2 regions of the Streptomyces sp. IBSBF 2435 genome follow, and region 2 is predicted to be linked to the other one. Evidence: predicted binding sites of a transcription regulator. Region 2 holds the regulator's gene; the other holds the start of a gene.
What was found. Region 2 encodes HspR, which represses chaperone genes until heat shock. Its sites were predicted from a motif close to TTGAGNNNNNNNNNCTCAA; they were not measured.
Positions count from the first base shown of each region.

Region 1: a site for HspR is predicted at 4,040-4,058, ahead of lon (endopeptidase La). Genes of this name have one in related genera too.

Region 1 covers NZ_JAJSYW010000206.1:3,339-10,403, forward strand. Annotated here, with positions in the region: gene V7E46_RS28925 (MarR family winged helix-turn-helix transcriptional regulator) at 1-468, opposite strand, end outside; gene V7E46_RS28930 (lysozyme) at 658-1,521, shown strand; gene lon (endopeptidase La) at 1,597-4,017, opposite strand; partial or broken gene V7E46_RS28940 (IS5/IS1182 family transposase) at 4,390-4,539, shown strand; gene V7E46_RS28945 (SGNH/GDSL hydrolase family protein) at 4,555-5,601, opposite strand; gene V7E46_RS28950 (spermidine synthase) at 5,865-6,557, shown strand; gene V7E46_RS28955 (response regulator transcription factor) at 6,629-7,065, shown strand, end outside.
Region 2 covers NZ_JAJSYW010000065.1:5,796-12,860, forward strand. Annotated here, with positions in the region: gene dnaK (molecular chaperone DnaK) at 1-981, shown strand, start outside; gene grpE (nucleotide exchange factor GrpE) at 978-1,652, shown strand; gene dnaJ (molecular chaperone DnaJ) at 1,688-2,887, shown strand; gene V7E46_RS15125 (heat shock protein transcriptional repressor HspR) at 3,062-3,472, shown strand; gene V7E46_RS15130 (pyridoxamine 5'-phosphate oxidase family protein) at 3,626-4,033, opposite strand; gene clpB (ATP-dependent chaperone ClpB) at 4,280-6,886, shown strand; gene V7E46_RS15140 (YbjN domain-containing protein) at 6,989-7,065, shown strand, end outside.

The DNA of each region.
Region 1 (7,065 bases), on a different contig from region 2:
GACTTCCGCCGTGGACTCGTTCAGGTCGTGGAGGAGGCGGGCCAGCTCCGCGAGATCCGTGCGGTTCCAGGCGGCGAGCTGGCGGAGGTAGGCGGCGCGCCGGGCACCGCGCACCCGGTTGAAGCGGTCCCGGCCGCCCGGGGTGAGCCGCATCAGGAAGGCCCGCCCGTCGGCGGGATCCGGCTCCCGGGTGACCAGCCCGAGAACCTCAAGTGCCCGCAGCTGTCGGCTCATCGTCGCCTTGCCGACCCCGAAGTAGGACGCCAGGTCGGTAGCCCGTTCGGGCTCGACCTCCTGGAGCCGGACCAGGAGCCCGTAGGCCGCAGGTTCGAGGTCGGGATGCACCGCCCTGGCCAGCTCCCCCGAGGCCGCCCGGGCGCGCCGGAAGAGCACCGTCAGCTCCCGCTCCAGCGCGTCCGCCGACGGGTCCGCGCCCGTCGCATCTGCCGCATTGCGCGCGTCGGTCACAGCATTCCCGCTTTCAACGCCTGAAAGTTGTCTTTACACACGGTGGTTTCCGCAGCACGCCAAGTATTTCGCAGGAGTAGACCAACGGCGGTAACAGGACCCTTTTCCCACGCGCGCAGCGTCCCACGTACCGTCCAACTGTCATGACCATTCCAAGGTCATGCCGAGTCCCCCCACCTGGAGGCACGCATGTCCCACGGAGATTTCTCCGTCGTGCACGGCAACGGCTCGGTCCGGACCAGGCTCGCGCTCCTGGCCGGTTCACTCGTCACGATGCTCGCGATGGCGCTCGCCGCACCCGGCACCGCCCACGCGGCGAATTCCGGTCACATGACGCACCCGGACCTGGACTGGCTGGGCTCCCAGATCAGGATCCACGAGGGCGCGATCGCCCCCGGCGACTCCAAGGCCGCCACCCCGAAGGTCAGCCAGACCCCGGGCCTGGACGTCTCCAGCTACCAGGGCAGCGTCAACTGGGCCGGCGCCTGGTCGAACGGCGCGAAATTCGCGTACGTCAAGGCCACCGAGGGCACCTCGTACACCAATCCCAAATTCACCCAGCAGTACAACGGCTCCTACAACGTCGGCATGATCCGCGGCTCCTACCACTTCGCCCTGCCCGACGTGTCGACCGGCGCGGCCCAGGCCGATTACTTCGTCGCGCACGGCGGCGGCTGGTCCAAGGACGGCAAGACGCTGCCGGGCGCGCTGGACATGGAGTACAACCCGTACGGCGCCACCTGTTACGGCAAGACGGCCGGCGCGATGGTGAGCTGGATCTCCTCGTTCTCGAACGAATACCATGCCAGGACCGGGCGCTACCCGACGATCTACACCTCCACCAACTGGTGGACGACCTGCACGGGCAACAGCGGCGCCTTCGCCGCCAACAACGCGCTCTGGCTCGCCCGGTACGCCACCTCCATCGGCACCCTGCCGGCCGGCTGGGGCTACCAGACCTTCTGGCAGTACGCGGACTCCGGCACCTTCCCCGGTGACCAGGACCGCTTCAACGGCGCTCTCGACCGCGTCAAGGCCTACGCCAACGGCTGATCCGCCCACGCAGGCGGCCCCTTCCCCCGAACGCGGGGGAAGGGGCCGCCTGCTGTCGCGGTGGCGGGGCGGCCGTCAGGCGGCCACCGGCACCTCCGGGACGCCGGCCTCGGCGGTGTCCAGGGCCAGCGCCAGCACCTGGCGGACATCGCTGACCGGGTGGACGTCGAGCGCGTCCAGGATCTCGGCGGGCACGTCGTCCAGGTCCGGCTCATTCCGCTTGGGGATCACCACGGTGGTGATCCCGGCCCGGTGCGCGGCCAGCAGCTTCTGCTTGACCCCGCCGATCGGCAGCACCCGCCCGGTCAGCGACACCTCGCCGGTCATCGCGACGTCGGTGCGCACCCGCCGCCCGGACAGCAGCGACGCCAGCGCGGTCGTCATCGTGACACCGGCGCTCGGCCCGTCCTTGGGCACCGCGCCGGCCGGCACGTGGATGTGCACGCCCCGCTCCTTGAGGTCGCCGACCGGCAGCTCCAGCTCGGCGCCGCGCGAGCGCAGGAAGGACAGCGCGATCTGCGCGGACTCCTTCATCACGTCACCCAGCTGGCCGGTGAGCTGGAGCCCGGAACCGCCGGTCTCCGGGTCGGCCAGCGACGCCTCGATGTACAGGACGTCACCGCCCGCGCCGGTCACCGCGAGCCCGGTGGCCACCCCGGGCACCGCCGTGCGCCGCTCCTCCGGGTCCTGCGCGGCCTCCGGCACGTGGTGCGGCCGGCCGATCAGCTTGCGCAGGTCGTCGGGCCCGACGGAGAAGGGCAGCTCCTGGTCGCCCAGCTCGTGCCGGGCGGCGATCTTCCGCAGGATGCGGGCGACCGTGCGCTCCAGCGCCCGGACCCCGGCCTCCCGGGTGTACTCCCCGGCCAGCCGGCGCAGCGCGCCCTCCTCCAGGGTCACCTCCTCGGCGTCGAGGCCCGCCCGCTCCAGCTGGCGCGGCAGCAGGTGGTCCCTGGCGATGACGACCTTCTCGTCCTCGGTGTAGCCGTCAAGCCGCACCAGCTCCATCCGGTCGAGCAGCGGCTCGGGGATGGCCTCCAGCACATTCGCCGTGGCCAGGAAGACCACGTCGGACAGGTCCAGCTCGACTTCCAGGTAGTGGTCGCGGAAGGTGTGGTTCTGCGCCGGGTCCAGGACCTCCAGCAGGGCCGCGGCCGGGTCGCCGCGATAGTCCGAGCCGACCTTGTCGATCTCGTCGAGCAGCACCACCGGGTTCATCGACCCGGCCTCCTTGATGGCCCGTACGACCCGGCCGGGCAGCGCGCCGACGTACGTCCTGCGGTGGCCGCGGATCTCGGCCTCGTCCCGTACACCACCCAGCGCGACCCGGACGAACTTGCGGCCCATCGCCCGCGCCACCGACTCGCCGAGCGACGTCTTTCCGACGCCGGGCGGGCCGACCAGCGCCAGCACCGCGCCGCCGCGGCGACCGCCCACGACGCCGAGGCCGCGGTCGGCCCTGCGCTTGCGTACGGCGAGGTATTCGGTGATGCGCTCCTTGACGTCGTCCAGACCCGCGTGGTCGGCGTCCAGCACCGCGCGGGCGCCCGCGACGTCGTACGTGTCCTCGGTCGTCGTGCTCCACGGCAGTTCGAGCACGGTGTCGAGCCAGGTGCGGATCCAGCTGCCCTCGGGTGAGGCGTCGGAGGACCGCTCCAGCTTCTCGACCTCCTTGAGCGCCGCCTCGCGCACCTTGTCCGGCAGCTCCGCGGCCTCGACCCGGGCGCGGTAGTCGTCGGCCTCGTCCTCGGGGTCGCCGTTCAGCTCGGACAGTTCCTTGCGGACCGCTTCGAGCTGCTGGCGCAGCAGGAATTCGCGCTGCTGCTTCTCCATGCCCTCCTGGACGTCCTTGCGGATCGTCTCGGCGACGTCCTGCTCGGCGAGGTGGTCGCGCAGCCACTGGATGGCCAGCTTCAGCCGGGCCACCGGGTCGACGGTCTCCAGCAGCTCGACGCGCTGCTCGGCGGTCAGGTAGGGGCTGTAGCCGGAGTTGTCGGCGAGCTGGCCGACGTCGTCGATCTGCTGCACCCGGTCCACGACCTGCCAGGCACCGCGCTTGCGCAGCCAGCTGGTGGCCAGCGCCTTGTACTCCTTCATCAGCTCGGCCACGGTGCCGGGCGACTCGGCGGGGGTCGGCTCGTCTATGACGGTGCCCTCGACCCACAGGGCCGCGCCGGGACCGGTGGTGCCCGCGCCGATCCTGATCCGGCTGCGGCCCCTGATCACGGCGCCGGGGTCGCCGTCGGACAGCCGTCCGACCTGCTCCACCGTGCCGAGGGTGCCGACGGCGGCGTAATTGCCGTCGATCCGCGGCACGAGCAGCACCCGCGGCTTGCCGCCGCTGCCGGCCGGGTGCGCGGCCTGCGCGGCCTCGACGGCGGCGCGGACCTCGGAGTCGGAGAGGTCGAGCGGCACGACCATGCCGGGCAGCACGACTTCGCCGTCCAGCGGGAGGACAGGCAGGGTCAGCGGGTTGGAGGAGAGGGACTCAATCGGCATGATCGCTCCTAATGCAAGCAAGTTGAGTACACCTGGCTCAATGCGGGGAGCTCCGCTGGTGTTCCCGGGGGCGTGTTCGCCCTGAGCGATCGCCTGCGCGGCGGGCGTCACCGGCCCCTGCGGGGCTCGTGCCGGTTCCGCGGCTGCGGCACCCTCGTGGCTGGTCGCGCAGTTGCCCGCGCGCCTGGGTGGGTGCCGCTTGCGGTGGCGTGCTTGCCTGCGGCTGCGTCGTGGCTTGTCGCGCAGTTCCTCGCGCCCCTGAAGACGCTTGCCCTCTGCGGCGGGGGAGCCGGACCTCACCCTCATTGGCGGAGGAGACGTGCCACGAAGGGGCGCGGGGAACTGCGCGCGCGACCATGACCGCGACTCGCAGTGGTGCCGGAGGCGCCGGTGCGGCCTCAAGGTGGTGGCCGTCGTCGGCACGGTGACCGGAAGGTGCTGGCCGCGATCGTGTTCGCGGCCACGTCCGGCTGCACATGGCGGGCCCCCGCCCGCGGTCCCACGCGGGCGGGGGCACCGGCGCCGGTGGGCGGTCGGTCAGCGTTCCAGGAGAGCGATGCGGACGGCTCGTTCGACATGCGCGGCGGTGTTGGCGTATCCCGCGCCATTGGGGTGGACCAGGGTGACGCGCTTGTTGATGAGACCGCACTTCAGCGCGGTGCCGGGGAGGCTTGAGGGCCAGTAGCCGGCGGCGTCGCCGCAGATCCCCTCGACCCACTTGGTGCCTGCGGGCTGGCAGGCGTCATGGCCCACGCTGGAGGAGTAGACGTCGACGTAGCGGTCGCCGAAGAACGAGGTGACCCGCTGGATGGTGCTGTTCAGCGGCTTGAGGACGTTGTCACGGAGCCAGTCGATGTCGGCGTGTTTGATCGAGCCCAGCTCGGTGAGGGACAGGCGGTTGCAGTCACTGGCCTGGTCCGGCAGGACCGCCGGGTAGCCGACGGTGATCACCTTGGCGTTGGGCGCGGCTTCGTGCACCTTGGCCAGCATCTCGATGTACTCGTCCTGGACCCTGGCGAGCTTGTCCTGGATGCCCTCCTCGCCCGCGGGCGGGTCGGTGTAGTGCTCGCGGCAGGACTCGCCGGTCTTCGGACCCAGTTCCAGGCACGTGAGGAGCATGCCGCCGAAGGGCAGGCTGTTGCCGCCGACGCCGATGGTGACGACGTCGGTCCGGTCGTTCAGGTTGGCGCGCTTGATCTGCGGGTCGACCGCGGGCCAGCCTCCGGCGGGGGGCTGGACCGGGCTGATCGGCGTCTGCTTGGTCTTGCCGATGTTGTCGATGGTGGCGTTGCCGCAGCTGACGTTGGTCAGGTGGACGGGCTTGCCGGGCGGGAACTCGTCGAGCTCCTGCTGGACCAGGCCGGGGTAGGCGCCGGTGGTGCGGTCGCAGCCGTCCCGCGACGCGTCCCCGAGCGCGGGCTGCGGGTCCCCGACGAAGCCGCCGGCGGTGTACGAGTCGCCCAGGGCGGCCCACTCGTACTGATCAGCCGCGCCAGCGGAGCCCGCGGGTACGAGGGCGACCGCGGTCAGGGCGAGCCCGACCGCCAGTGCTCGCGCCCTGAGTCGGGAGACAGGATGTCGCATCAATCCTCCAGAATCGACAAAAGACAGCCCGGAGCTCGCAATGTGCCCCACATCGGAAGGCGTCTCGCCAAGATCATCCACACCGCTGGCCCACTGGCTCGGCTGAATCGGACCCATCAGACCCGATCGAGCTAAATGATCAGATTTTCGCGCCGCCGCCTGCCACCAGCCGGCTCAGGCACCGGGTCGGCGAGTCAGCCGCGCGGGACCGGACCCCGACAGAGCTTGCGGATCATTTACGGGCCAGCACCTAGGGTGGGGGGATGATCGCGGGAGACGGGGGGCCGGTCGTCGTGGACCGGCGGAACGGGCCGGCCGGGGAGATCGTGCTGCGGCGCCGCGGCGAGCGGCGCTACGAGATCATCGCCAACGGCTGCTTCCTCATGGACACCTCCGACGGCAGGTCGGAAAGGCTTCTGGTCGACGCCGCGCTGCAAGCGCTGGACCGGGGCGGGGACAGGGGCGAGGACAAGCCGAGCGTCCTCCTCGGCGGCCTCGGCGTCGGCTTCTCACTGGCCCGGGCGGCAGCCGGGCCGTGGGAGCGTATCGAGGTGGTGGAGCGCGAGCCCGCCGTCGTGGCGTGGCACCGCGAGGGGCCGTTGGGGGAATTCTCCGCGGGCGCCCTGGACGACCCGAGGGTGACCCTCGTGGTGGACGACCTGCTGGCGCACCTGCGGCGCCCGGGTAGGGCGTACGACGCGTTGTGCCTGGACATCGACAACGGGCCGGACTGGACAGTCACCGAGAACAACGGCAGTCTCTACAGTCCCAGCGGCCTCGGCGCCTGCCGGAACCGGCTCACGCCGGGCGGCGTCCTCGCGGTGTGGTCGGCACAACCGTCGGCCGCATTCGAGGCGGCACTGCGGTCCGCGGGATTCGAACGGGTGCGCACCCTTGAGATCCCGGTGCTCCGCGGGGTGCCTGATGTCGTGCACCTGGCACACCGGGCGTCCTGAGGCGTGATGGTCACAGCAGCGGCCCGCCCCGTACGCTGCCGGTATTCCAGGACGATTGTGGTGGGGCGGAATTGGACGGCACGCAGACGGCGGGCGCGCAGCGCCGGGTGCTCGTGGTCGAGGACGACCGGACGATAGCGCAGGCGATCGCGGCACGGCTCCAGGCCGAGGGCTTCCAGGTGCGGACCGCGGGGGACGGCCCGGCCGCGGTGGAGGCCGCCCGTTCGTGGCAGCCCGACCTGCTGGTCCTGGACGTGATGCTGCCCGGCTACGACGGGCTCGAAGTGTGCCGCAGGGTGCAGGCGGACCGGCCGGTGCCGGTGCTGATGCTGACCGCGCGGGACGACGAGACCGACATGCTGGTCGGCCTCGGCGTCGGCGCGGACGACTACATGACCAAGCCGTTCTCGATGCGGGAGCTGGCCGCCCGGGTGCATGTGCTGCTGCGCCGGGTCGAGCGGGCCGCGACGGCCGCGCACAGCCCGCGGGGCGCCGCGATCCAGCTCGG
Region 2 (7,065 bases):
CAGCTGTCCGAGATCGACCACGTGGTCCTGGTCGGCGGCTCCACCCGTATGCCGGCCGTGGCCGAGCTGGTGCGCGAGCTGACCGGCGGCAAGGACGCCAACAAGGGCGTCAACCCGGACGAGGTCGTCGCCATCGGCGCGTCCCTGCAGGCCGGCGTGCTCAAGGGCGAGGTCAAGGACGTCCTGCTGCTCGACGTCACCCCGCTGTCCCTCGGTATCGAGACCAAGGGCGGCATCATGACCAAGCTGATCGAGCGCAACACGACCATTCCGACCAAGCGCTCGGAGATCTTCACCACGGCCGAGGACAACCAGCCGTCGGTGCAGATCCAGGTCTACCAGGGCGAGCGCGAGATCGCCGCGTACAACAAGAAGCTCGGGATGTTCGAGCTGACCGGTCTGCCGCCGGCCCCGCGCGGGATGCCGCAGATCGAGGTCACCTTCGACATCGACGCGAACGGCATCATGCACGTCGGCGCCAAGGACCTCGGCACCGGCAAGGAGCAGCGGATGACCGTCACCGGCGGCTCCTCGCTGCCCAAGGACGAGGTCGACCGGATGCGCCAGGAGGCCGAGCAGTACGCGGACGAGGACCACAAGCGCCGCGAGGCCGCCGAGATCCGCAACCAGGGCGAGCAGCTGGCCTACCAGACCGAGAAGTTCATCGCGGACAACAAGGACAAGCTCCCCGAGGACGTGAAGTCCGAGGTCGAGACCGCGATCGCGGACCTCAAGGAGAAGCTCAAGAACGAGTCGACCGACTCCGAGAACACCGCGGCGATCCGCGATGCCACCGAGAAGGTCGCGGCCACCAGCCAGAAGCTCGGCCAGGCGCTGTACGCCAACACGCAGGCCGACGGTGCCGCGGGTGCCCAGGCCGGCCCGGGCGACGCCGGCGACCAGGCGGGCGCGGCCGACGACGACGTCGTGGACGCCGAGATCGTCGACGACGAGAACAACAAGCGGGATGGTGCAGCGTGACGGAGGAGCCGAAGGGCTTCGAGCCGGAGCCCGACGTCCCCTCCGAGGCCAGCGACAAGCAGCCGGACGCCGGCAAGGACGCCGGGGCCGCCGATGAGGCGGCCCCGGGGGCCGGCGGCGGGGACGCCAAGGAGCTGACGGCGCTGCGGGCGCAGCTGGACCAGGTGCGCACCGCGCTCAGCGAGCGCACCGCGGACCTTCAGCGGCTCCAGGCCGAGTACCAGAACTACCGCCGCAGGGTGGAGCGGGACCGGATCGCCGTCAAGGAGATCGCGGTGGCCAATCTGCTCACCGAACTGCTCCCGGTGCTGGACGACATCGGCCGGGCGCGGGAGCACGGCGAGCTGGTGGGCGGCTTCAAGTCGGTCGCCGAGTCGCTGGAGACGGTGGCGGCGAAGCTGGGGCTGCAGCAGTTCGGCAAGGAGGGCGAGGCCTTCGACCCGCTGGTGCACGAGGCCCTGATGCACAGTTATTCGCCGGATGTCACGCAGACCACATGCGTGCAGATCCTCCAGCCCGGGTACCGCCTGGGTGAGCGCAATCTGCGGCCCGCCCGGGTCGCGGTCGCGGAGCCCCAGCCGGGTGCCGGCAAGGGCGACGACGCGGAGGACCAGGACACGGCAGTGGACACGGCGGACGACGAGGAGACCGGTGGCCCGGACCAGGGCTGACGGTGTGAACGGAGCGGAGAGGAGGGACGCCGGGGATGAGCATCAGTAGGGACCTGCTGGAAAAGGACCTGTACAAGGTCCTCGGCGTCCCCAAGGACGCCACCGAGGCCGAGATCAAGAAGGCGTACCGGAAGCTCGCGCGCGAGTTCCACCCGGACGCCAACAAGGGCGACGCCAAGGCCGAGGAGCGCTTCAAGGAGATCTCCGAGGCCAACGACGTGCTCTCCGATGCCAAGCGGCGCAAGGAGTACGACGAGGGCCGCGCGCTGTTCGGCAACGGCGGCTTCCGTCCCGGCCCGGGCGCCGGCGGTACCGGCGGGTTCAACTTCGACCTGGGCGACCTCTTCGGCGGCGCCCAGGGCGGGCCCGGCGGCACCACCACGACCGGCGGCCAGGGCGGCGGCTTCGGCGGCGGTCTCGGCGACGTCTTCGGCGGCCTGTTCAACCGCGGCGGCGGCGCCAGGGTGCAGCCCAGGCGCGGCCAGGACATCGAGTCCGAGGTCACGCTGAGCTTCACCGAGGCCGTGGACGGCGCCACGGTGCCGTTGCGGATGTCCTCGCAGGCGCCCTGCAAGGCGTGCTCCGGCACCGGCGACAAGAACGGCACACCGCGGGTGTGCCCGACCTGTGTCGGCACCGGGCAGGTATCCCGCGGCGGCGGTGGCGGCTTCTCGCTGACCGACCCGTGCGTGGACTGCAAGGGCCGCGGCCTGATCGCGGAGACACCTTGCGACGTCTGCCACGGCAGCGGGCGGGCGAAGAGCTCGCGCACCATGCAGGTCCGCATTCCCGCCGGGGTCACCGACGGGCAGCGGATCAGGCTGCGGGGCAAGGGCGCTCCCGGGGAGCGCGGCGGCCCCGCGGGCGACCTCTACGTCGTCGTGCACGTCGGGCGGCACTCGATCTTCGGCCGCAAGGACGCCAACCTCACGGTGACCGTGCCGGTCAGCTTCGTGGAGGCGGCGCTGGGCGGCGACGTCAAGGTGCCGACGCTCGGCGGCCCCCCGGTCACCCTCAAGCTCCCGCCCGGCACCCCGAACGGGCGTACATTGCGCGCCCGTGGCAAGGGCGCGGTGCGCAAGGACGGTTCGCGCGGCGATCTGCTCGTCACCGTCGAGGTGGCGGTGCCCGAGAAGACCGAGGGCAAGGCGCTGGACGCACTGGAGGCCTACCGGGAGGCGACTGCGGACGTCGACCCGCGGGCCGAGCTGTTCAAGGCGGCAGAGGGAGCGTGAACGGATGAGCATCGACGGCCGGATGGACGGTACGGCGCCGGGGGGGGGGGGGGGGGGGGGGGGGGGGGGGGGGGGGGGGGGGGGGGGGGGGGCGCCCCCCCCCCCCCCCCCCCCCCCCCCCCCCCCCCCCCCCCCCCCCCCCCCCCCGGCCCCCGTGGCCGCAATCCGTACCAGCTGACCGAGGAGTCCCCGGTCTACGTCATCTCGGTGGCGGCCGAGTTGTCGGGCCTGCACCCGCAGACCCTGCGGCAGTACGACCGCCTCGGCCTGGTGTCGCCCGACCGCACGGCCGGGCGGGGCCGCCGCTATTCGGCCCGCGACATCGAGCAGCTGCGCGAGGTGCAGCGGCTCTCCCAGGACGACGGCATCAACCTCGCCGGTATCAAGCGGATCATCGAACTGGAGAACCAGGTCGCCGCGCTCCAGGCGAGGGTGGCGGAGCTGAGCGCCGCGGTGGAGGGCGCCGCCGCCGTCATCCAGCAGCGGGAGGCGGCGGTGCACGCGTCCTACCGGCGGGACCTGGTGCCGTATCAGGATGTGCAGCACACCAGCGCGCTGGTGGTGTGGCGCCCCAAGCGGGAGTAGGTTTGGGGCGTCGGGGGGCGGGCCCGTCCGCCCCGCCCGCCGCACGTTCCGCCCCGACGCGGAGGACGCGGAGACCGGGCTGCGGAGACCGGCCCCGGCCCCCGCGGAAGGCCGGCCCCGGCCCCGGCCTTCCGCGGCGGCCGGGGGACCGCGTCAGGCGTTGCCCATGGCTCTGGTCAGGGCGATCTCGATGACGACGCGGTGCGGGTTGGGCCCGGGAGTACGGCCGTAGCGCTCGGTGTAGCGGGCCACGGCGTCGGCGACGCGCGCCGGGTCCTGCGAGACGGTGGCGAGGCCTTCGAGGGTCGCCCAGCGGCGGCGGTCGACCTGGCAGACCGCGACCCGCGCCCCACCGGGTCCGGCGGCGCGTACGTGCGCGACCTTGGCGCTCGACGTATTGGCGATCACCCGGGCCAGCCCCTCCTCCGGGTCGTAGGTGACGCCGACCGGCACCATGTGCGGGGACCCGTCCGGGCGGGGCGTGGTCAGGGTGCACAGATGGTGTTCGCGCCAGAAGCCGAGGTAGCCCGCCTCAGGGGCGCGCGGATCGCGTCGTGCCATGGCCTGACGGTAGCTCAGCGGCGACGGCGCGCCAGCGCGGCACCGGCGTCAGCAGCCAGGCGGGCGGAGCGAAAGCGGCCCGGAGAACAGCGGCACGCCGGTTGTGTCGGAGTGCCGAAGTGAAGTTGAGTGGAATAGACTCAATATCGTTCATGTTCCTTTACGCAACAAGCCATGTACGTGCTGCGTACCGCCTGGCGCGGCCAGCACAATGGACGGACGAGCACCCGAGGAGGAGCCGACCCCGTGGACGCCGAGCTGACCAACAAGAGCCGGGAAGCGCTCAACGCCGCCAACACCCGGGCGGTCTCCGAGGGCAACCCGGACCTGACGCCCGCGCATCTGCTGCTCGCACTGCTGAGCGGCACGGACAACGAGAACGTGCTCGACCTGCTCACCGCGGTCGGCGCCGACCCGGCGGCCGTCACGGCGCGAGCCGGCCGGCTGGTCGAGGGGCTGCCCAAGGTGCAGGGCTCCACCGTGGCGCCGCCGCAGGCCAACCGCGACCTGCTCGCGGTGATCGCGGACGCCGCCGAGCGGGCCAGGGAGCTGGGGGACGCGTACCTTTCCACCGAGCACCTGCTGATCGGGATCGCCGTCAAGGGCGGCCCGGCCGGTGACCTGCTCACCCGTCAGGGGGCCGGCGGCAAGGAGCTGCTGACCGCCTTCGAGACCGCCCGTGGGGGGCAGCGCGTGACCAGCCAGGATCCCGAGGGCACGTACAAGGCGCTGGAGAAGTACGGCACCGACTTCACCGCGGCGGCCCGCGAGGGCAGGCTCGACCCGGTGATCGGCCGCGACCAGGAGATCCGCCGGGTCGTCCAGGTGCTCTCGCGGCGCACCAAGAACAACCCGGTGCTCATCGGCGAGCCCGGCGTCGGCAAGACCGCGGTCGTCGAGGGCCTGGCCCAGCGCATCGTCAAGGGCGACGTGCCCGAGTCGCTGCGCGACAAGCGGCTGGTCTCGCTCGACCTCGGTGCGATGGTCGCCGGCGCCAAATACCGCGGCGAGTTCGAGGAACGGCTCAAGTCGGTGCTCGCCGAGATCAAGGACAGCGACGGCCGCGTCATCACCTTCATCGACGAGTTGCACACCGTGGTCGGCGCGGGCGCCGGCGGCGACTCGGCCATGGACGCGGGGAACATGCTCAAGCCGATGCTGGCCCGCGGCGAACTGCGGATGGTCGGCGCGACCACGCTGGACGAGTACCGCGAGCGGATCGAGAAGGACCCGGCCCTGGAGCGCCGCTTCCAGCAGGTGCTGGTCGCCGAGCCGACCGTCGAGGACACGGTGGCGATCCTGCGCGGCCTCAAGGGCCGCTACGAGGCCCACCACAAGGTGCAGATCGCCGACTCCGCGCTGGTCGCCGCGGCGACGCTGTCCGACCGCTACATCACCTCGCGCTTCCTGCCCGACAAGGCCATCGACCTGGTGGACGAGTCGGCGTCCCGGCTGCGGATGGAGATCGACTCCTCGCCGGTCGAGATCGACGAGCTGCAGCGCTCGGTCGACCGGCTGCGCATGGAGGAGATGGCGGTCAAGAACGACACCGACCCCCGCGCCGTGCAGCGCCTGGTCAAGCTGCGCAAGGACCTCGCCGACCGCGAGGAGGAGCTGCGCGGCCTGACCGCCCGCTGGGAGAAGGAGAAGCAGGGCCTGAACCGGGTCGGTGAGCTGAAGGAGCGGCTCGACGACATCGGGACCCGGATCGACCGCGCCCAGCGCGACGGCGACTTCGAGACCGCCTCCAAGCTGCTCTACGCCGAGAAGCCCAAGCTCGAGGCCGAGCTGGCGGAGGCCACCCGCGAGGAGCAGGAGGCCGCGGGCCAGGAGACGATGGTCAAGGAGCAGGTCGGCCCGGACGACATCGCCGACGTCGTCGCCGCCTGGACCGGCATCCCGGCCGGCCGGCTGCTGGAGGGCGAGACGCAGAAGCTGCTGCGGATGGAGGAGGAGCTGGGCCGCCGGCTGATCGGCCAGACCGAGGCCGTCCGCGCGGTCTCCGACGCCGTACGCCGCTCCCGCTCCGGTATCGCCGACCCCGACCGCCCGACCGGCTCCTTCCTCTTCCTGGGCCCGACCGGTGTCGGCAAGACCGAGCTGGCCAAGGCGCTGGCCGACTTCCTCTTCGACGACGAGCGGGCCATGGTCCGTATCGACATGAGCGAATACGGCGAGAAGCACTCGGTGGCCCGGCTGGTCGGCGCGCCTCCCGGCTATGTGGGGTACGAGGAGGGCGGCCAGCTCACCGAGGCGGTGCGCCGCCGCCCGTACAGCGTGATCCTGCTGGACGAGGTCGAGAAGGCGCACCCCGAGGTCTTCGACGTGCTGCTCCAGGTGCTGGACGACGGCCGGCTCACCGACGGCCAGGGCCGTACGGTCGACTTCCGCAACACCATCCTCATCCTGACCTCGAACCTCGGCAGCCAGTATCTGGTGGACCCGGCGCTGAGCGACGAGCAGAAGCGCGAGCACGTGCTGAGCACGGTCCGTGCCGCCTTCAAGCCGGAATTCCTCAACCGGCTGGACGACATCGTGGTCTTCTCCGCGCTGGCCAAGGACGAGCTGCGCAGGATCGCCCGGCTGCAGACCGACCGGCTCGCCGCCCGGCTGCGGGACCGCAGGCTCGCCCTCGACATCACCGACGAGGCCCTGGACTGGCTCGCCGACGAGGGCAACGACCCGGCCTACGGCGCCCGGCCGCTGCGCCGCCTGGTGCAGACCGCCATCGGTGACCCGCTGGCCCGCGCCCTGCTGGCGGGCGAGGTCGCCGACGGGCAGACGGTACGGGTGGACCGCGCCGCCGACGGGCTGATCGTGGGTGCGGCGGGCGGTCCCGACCTCAGCAAATGACCCCGCGACCGGACGGTGCGCCGGATGCGTACCGCCCGGGGTTGTGACGACCGGGGGCGGATGAGGGAGGATGGAAGGGAGACGTCACGAAGGGACTTCACGGTGAGCATCGACCCGTCCTCGATTCCCAGTTTCGGGGGCCAGCCGGACCCCGACCCGACCGGATCCAACGGCAGTGT